Regions from separate parts of the Klebsiella sp. MISC125 genome, predicted to be linked through region 1. Evidence: predicted binding sites of a transcription regulator. Region 1 holds the regulator's gene; each other region holds the start of a gene.
The links. The regulator LexA, encoded in region 1, represses DNA repair genes until DNA is damaged. The targets are predictions, from matches to a motif close to TNCTGTATGTACATACAGNA.
Positions count from the first base shown of each region.

Region 2: umuD (translesion error-prone DNA polymerase V autoproteolytic subunit) is a predicted target of LexA. The motif match lies at 1,025-1,044, and genes of this name have one in related genera.
Region 3: dinB (DNA polymerase IV) is a predicted target of LexA. The motif match lies at 909-928, and genes of this name have one in related genera.

Region 1 is NZ_CP180448.1:5,803,112-5,805,382, forward strand. It holds gene dinF (MATE family efflux transporter DinF) at 1-958, opposite strand, end outside; gene lexA (transcriptional repressor LexA) at 1,030-1,638, opposite strand; gene ACMYSL_RS27190 (diacylglycerol kinase) at 1,761-2,129, opposite strand; gene plsB (glycerol-3-phosphate 1-O-acyltransferase PlsB) at 2,259-2,271, shown strand, end outside.
Region 2 is NZ_CP180448.1:3,434,152-3,436,422, forward strand. It holds gene umuC (translesion error-prone DNA polymerase V subunit UmuC) at 1-584, opposite strand, end outside; gene umuD (translesion error-prone DNA polymerase V autoproteolytic subunit) at 584-1,006, opposite strand; gene ACMYSL_RS16305 (hypothetical protein) at 1,294-1,488, shown strand; gene ACMYSL_RS16310 (hypothetical protein) at 1,657-1,848, shown strand; gene ACMYSL_RS16315 (PTS sugar transporter subunit IIB) at 2,018-2,271, shown strand, end outside.
Region 3 is NZ_CP180448.1:4,939,007-4,941,277, forward strand. It holds gene dinB (DNA polymerase IV) at 1-891, opposite strand, end outside; gene nqrM ((Na+)-NQR maturation NqrM) at 1,031-1,246, opposite strand; gene nqrF (NADH:ubiquinone reductase (Na(+)-transporting) subunit F) at 1,249-2,271, opposite strand, start outside.

The sequences.
Region 1 (2,271 bases):
CCATGCCTGACTGACGGCAGGCCGCACGCCAGACCTCAAGCAATTGGCTGCCGTCGCGGGCACCGTAAGCCTGCCCGGAGTGCGCCTCCACGGCGTAGGCGAAACCATCCAGCGCGTAGGCGGTAAAGGTCAGCATCGTCATCAACACCGCATTGACCGCTACAACATCAGCGCCGAGCCGGGCACCGTATACCGTCATCGCCCCAAAGCATAGCTGTAGCAGCAGCGAGCGCAGCATAATGTCGCGGTTCAGCGCAAGGAGACGACGCACATCGCCGCGCCAGGCGTTTTTCAGCATCGATAGCGAAACGCCCCGTAGTACCAGCACGCGCTTCGCCATAACGAGTCCGATGAAAAAGGTGGCGTATTCAGCTGTTACGGTCGCCAGAGCTGCGCCCTGCACGTTCATATGCAGGCCCATCACCAGCCATAAATCAAGCACGATGTTGAGTACATTGCCGACAACCAGCAGGATCACCGGTGCACGGGCATACTGCACGCCCAACAGCCAGCCCAGCAGCACTAGATTTGCCAGAGATGCCGGAGCGCTCAGCCAACGAATCTCGAGGAAACGGCGGGCCTGTTCAAGCACCGCATCACTGCCGCCGACGATGTGCAGCGCCAGATTAATTAACGGCATTCTGAATAGGACGATGGCTATCCCGGCAGCCAGTGCCAGCCCCAGCGGCTGCACCAGCGCACGCGCCAGCCGTTGCGGATCTTTCGCGCCGAATGCCTGAGCCGTCAAACCCGTAGTACTCATGCGCAAAAACAGGAGCAGCATGAAGAGAAAGCTGGTCGCCATCGCGCCAACCGCAACGCCGCCCAGATAAATCGGACTATCAAGATGACCAATAACGGCGGTATCCACCAGCCCCAGCAAAGGAACGGTGATATTGGAGAAAATCATGGGCAGCGCTAAGCGCCACAGGGCTTTATCGGCGGCGTTAAAAAGCATGGGGAAGAGCCCAAATGAAGAGGGAAAACAGCGCAGCACCATGCATCAGATGATGCTGCGAGATGAAGAGGTTACTGCCAGTTGCCGTTGCGGATAACGCCGACAGCCAGACCTTCAATAGTGAAACTTTGCTGGCGTAAATCCACCACGATCGGGGTAAATTCGCTGTTTTCAGGTAGCAGTTCGACGACGTTACCCTGTTTTTTCAGACGCTTCACGGTGACTTCATCGTCAATGCGGGCCACAACAACCTGGCCATTGCGCACATCCTGAGTTTTATGTACCGCGAGCAGGTCGCCATCCAGGATACCGATGTCTTTCATCGACATTCCGCTTACGCGCAGCAGAAAATCGGCATTCGGCTTAAACATTGCCGGATCGACCTGGTAGTGGCCTTCGATGTGCTGCTGTGCGAGCAGTGGTTCACCTGCTGCGACGCGGCCGACAAGCGGCAGGCCGTTTTCTTCTTCCGTCAGCAGACGGATACCGCGGGAGGCACCGGAAACGATCTCGATTGCGCCTTTACGCGCCAGCGCTTTCAGGTGTTCTTCCGCCGCGTTTGGGGAACGAAACCCCAAGCGCTGAGCAATCTCCGCACGCGTCGGCGGCATGCCCGTCTGGCTGATATGATCCCGAATGAGATCAAACACCTCTCGCTGCCTGGTCGTTAACGCTTTCATTCCGCCCCCTGGGTGTATATACAGTTATGCTGTGAGTATATACAGCTAACGGTGATTTTGGAACCATATTTCACACAAAAATCAGGAGTTTCTTTCCGTTTTGCGAGCCGCTATGGCAAGACTTAGCGGTAGTTTGCCCACAACAGCGTTCCCCATGTGATCAACGCGATAATAATCGCCAACAGGACCGCCGCAGAACCCATATCTTTCGCGCGGCCAGACAACTCATGATGTTCAGGGCCAATACGGTCAACAACCGCTTCGATCGCGCTGTTAATAATTTCAACTATCATCACTATCAGGACCGAGCCAATCAGCAAAACGCGCGTGATGGCATCGACATCCAGCCAGCAGGCTATCACCACGGCAATAATGGCAGCGATGCCTTCCTGACGAAATGCGGCCTCATTGATCCACGCCGCACGGAATCCTTTCCAGGAATACCCCGCTGCTTTAACGATTCGAGTTAACCCAGTGGTATTATTGGCCATCAAACAAACCTTTTTATGTAAATGACGTCAATGAGTGTACGCGTTTGCCGCGTTACAACGGAAATTTTGCGCACTTTCTGTTATTCTTGCGGCGCATTTGCATGATTAACCAGAGGCTTCACATCGTCTATGTCTGGCTGGC
Region 2 (2,271 bases), 2.4 Mb from region 1:
TTGAGCTTTTTCGCTATTCGTCGACCAACGCCCCAGATCTCGCTGACCTCAACCTGAGCCAGCAGTTTTCGCTGCCTGGCCAACAAAGAGAGATCAACAACGCCTCCGGTTTGCGGCCATCTTTTCGCTGCATAATTAGCCAGCTTAGCCAGTGTTTTAGTCGGCCCAATTCCCACACCTACCGTCAAGCCAGTGCACTGGAGTAATGTCGTTCGCACGTGGCGACCAAATGCCTCGAGTTCCCCTGGACGATTAAGCCCGGTGAGATTCACAAATGCTTCATCAATGGAATATTGGTGAACTGATGGGGCCAGCTCTTCAAGAAGGGTCATTACACGGTGCGACATATCGCCATACAGTGCGTAGTTACTGCTAAATACCGCGATCTGGTAACGCTCAAACTGAGATTTCACTTTGAAATACGGCGCGCCCATGGGGATCTCAAGCCGTTTAGCTTCGCTATTTCGGGCAATCACGCAGCCATCATTATTGCTTAATACCACCACCGGACGCCCGCGCAAATCGGGGCGAAAGGCCATTTCACAGCTGGCGTAAAATGAATTCACATCTACCAGGGCAAACATTAGCGAAACCGATTAATGCTGAACGTGACGACGCCAAAAATCTCCAGCTCTTCACCACCATCGTGTAGTTCAATCGGAGGAAAATCAGGGTTCATCGGCATCAATTGCATCACGGGATGCGTGCAGAGGCGTTTGACCGTGTATTCACCGGCCAACGAGGCAATGATGATATCGCCATGCGTTGCTTTCAGGCTGCGATCCACCACCAGTAGCGAACCCTCATAAATACCGGCATCAACCATCGACATGCCTGTCGCCATCACAAAATAGGTCGCCGCAGGATGGCTGATACAAAGCTCGTTGAGATCAATCCCCTTCTCAATATAATCCTGCGCCGGGCTGGGAAACCCACACGGGACAAGATCGCTAAACAACGGTATTGATATGACCTGACGCAATTCAACCGGCTTGTAGAACATCATGATAAACTCACCTGCATATACTGTATTTATATACAGTATCAATACTTCAATGGCGTTAATCAAGCCACATGCAGGGCATTAACGTGAACACATTGAAGTTGTGGAGAATTTAGCATCCGTACGCTAATCATATCGTCGATATTGTGTAGGGGCCCCTATACGTATTCCCGATGGTTTGTATTGCTCTCTGGAAATTTCGGTCAATTGGGAGGAGGATAGAATTTGCCAATCGGCTCTTTGCTCACAAATTGTGGCGATCCATCCGACATACTGAACGGGAGATTCTTATGTATTACACGTTAGGAGACACCACTCTCCACTTTTATCGCTATCAGTGCCGCTTCTACGTCGCTCATTGGGACGGTGGCCATGTGATGACAGAGAAGTTCAAGCCGTTCATTGCCTCGATCACGGAGAAGACGGGCATTGATGCAAAGAACGTTGAGGCAGTCGCACGAGACTACTTCACTAACGTTGATTAAGATTGCACTGGCTACCATCGCTATCGGGTCTCCTGAAGCGATGGTGATCGTGTTACGTAAGGCCGAAAAACTTATCTCGCAGAAATAAAACGCCAGTGTCGCATGATTGTAAAACTTAGGCCGTAAGATGAAGCCCGGACGCCACCAGCGCTAAAACGAGGTGAAGAGATGGGAATAGTCAAGGCCAGTGATTTGGAACAGGCAAAGCAACTTCTGCAATCCAGTGAAGCCATTAAAATCGAACTGGATTTTGAACTCGACTCTGATGAGTTTTTTAATTTTGCCATTGAGCACTGTACCAATGGAGCAAAGCTCACGCGCGTTGACGATCGCTTCGTGATTTCACGCAAAAAAAAGTAACCCAATAGCCATATCCGATCATTCACAACATCACAGAAGCTTTTGTTTCTGGCTTCTGTGATAGTGAAGATGCCGTCTAATCAATTAGTATTAGAATATTGACGTATCGCGCATTTTCATCAGCCATGGAGGAATAATGTAGCTTCGGTATCTCACCGAGGATTAAATTGTGAAAAAGTTATTAATATGTTGCCTGTTCGGCGAAACGGCAGGAATTATTGCCAGAAAAATGCAAAAAATAGCCGATACTCAGAGTTTAGATCTCTTAATCAGTGCCGTTGGTGTTGAGAATTTCTTTAGCGTAGCACCTGCCTATGACGGCGTTTTGATCGCTCCGCATATTCAATATAAGATCCCAGAATTCATGAACTCATTGAATTCGGAACAAGAAATTGCAGTGATCGAAAGTTTGCCTTACGCATC
Region 3 (2,271 bases), 860 kb from region 1:
GAGCTGGAAATCATTAAACTTCAGTTTGACTCCCTGGCGGGCAATCAGCAAATCCGGCTTTACCTTCGCCAGACGTCGTTCCAGCTCAGGGTAGAGATTTTCAATAATCGACTCACACTCCGCCCACTCGTGGATATCCTCCACCAAAGTGCGCTCGACGCCAACTGATTTACGCTGCCGCTCATTGTTGATCTCTCGCTCATCGATGCCCTGACTGCGCTCCCATAATATCCGGCCAAATTTACCAAAGCGCTTAAGCAACATCGCCAGATCGCTGTTTTGCACATCTTCACAAGTTCGCAGCCCCATGCTTTCCAGCTTCGCGGCAGAAACTTTGCCGACGCCAGGGATTTTCGACAGCGGCAACGTTTTGACAAACTCCGCCACCTGATGCGGCGCAATGACAAATTGGCCGTTGGGTTTGTTAAGATCCGAGGCGATTTTAGCGAGGAACTTTACCGGCGCAATTCCGGCGGAGGCGGTCAGATTTAGTTCACGATGAATGGTTTCACGGATCTCCTGCGCCATCAGCGTCGCTGAGCCCAGGCAAAGTACGCTGTCGCTGACGTCAAGATAGGCCTCATCCAGAGATAACGGTTCGATTAACGAAGTGTAGCGGGAAAAAATCTCCCGGATATGATTTGAGGCTTCTTTGTAAGCATCGAAACGACCGGGTAGCAGGGTCAGATGCGGGCAAAGTTTGAGAGCAGTGGCCGTCGGCATGGCGCTGCGCACGCCGAATTTACGCGCCGGATAGTTGGCGGTACTGATAACGCCACGCTGTACCCGACTACCGCCAATGGCGATAGGAATATCGCGCAGCGCCGGATTGTCACGCATCTCCACTGCCGCGAAGAAACAGTCCATATCAACATGGATGATTTTGCGCATAGTTAGCCCTCACTGACCACTGGACAAGTATACAGCAAAAATCGAGATATTGAGAAGAGATGTGTTGTAAGCGGCGATGAACATCGTGATGAGGAATAACCCGGCGTCGCTACGCTCGGCCGGGTGGAAACTGAAGAAATTACAGAATTCGGTTCTGCTGGCGTTGCTCTTCACGCGCTATTCGCCGTTTACGCGCATCGCAAGGCTCAGGGCAGTCACAGACTTTCTCTATCCCCAGCGAGGAGATCCCGCCACAGCTGCCCTGAATACTTTTACGCTTGATCAAGTATCCCAGCGACATCCCCAGAATAACCAGCGCGAAAATAACAAAGGTCGCCACAAATACCGTCAACATCATCAGCCTCCAAAGTCATCCAGCATGATGTTTTCATCTTCAACGCCGAGATCTTTGAGCATTTTAATCACCGCAGCGTTCATGACCGGCGGGCCACACATATAAAATTCACAGTCTTCCGGTGCCGGATGATCGCGCAGATAGTTTTCATACAGGACGTTGTGAATAAAGCCAGTATGGCCGGTCCAGTTATCTTCCGGCAACGGATCGGACAGCGCTACATGGAAGGTGAAATTCGGATTTTCACGCGCCAACTGTTCGAATTCATCGTCATAGAACATTTCACGCAGAGAACGCGCACCGTACCAGAAGCTAATTTTACGCGTGCTGTGCAGACGCTTAAGCTGATCGAAAATATGCGAACGCATCGGCGCCATTCCAGCACCGCCGCCGATGAAGACCATTTCCGCGTCCGTCTCTTTGGCAAAGAATTCACCAAAAGGCCCGGAAATCGTCACCTTATCGCCCGCTTTCAGCGACCAGATATACGAGGACATGATACCCGGTGGCGCGTCAGGTACTTTCGGCGGCGGCGTCGCGATACGCACGTTAAGCATGATAATGCCTTTCTCTTCCGGATAGTTAGCCATTGAGTAAGCGCGCAAAGTCGGCTCTTTTACATCAGAAACGTAGCGGAAGAGGTTAAATTTATCCCAATCGCCGCGATACTCGTCCGGTACATCAAAGTCGGCATAAGCGACCTTGTGCGAAGGACATTCAATCTGAATATAACCACCCGCGCGGAATGGAACCTCGTCGCCATCCGGCACGCGCAGCTTCAGCTCTTTGATAAAAGTAGCTTTATTATCATTAGAGATAACCTCGCATTCCCACTTCTTAACTCCGAAGATTTCTTCCGGCAGCTCAATTTTCATGTTCTGCTTCACCGCTACCTGACAGGCCAGGCGGCAGCCTTCTTTCGCCTCACGTTTGGTGATATGAGAAAGTTCAGTTGGCAGAATATCGCCGCCGCCCTCTTTCACCGTCACCCGGCATTGACCGCAGGAACCACCGCCACCGCAGGC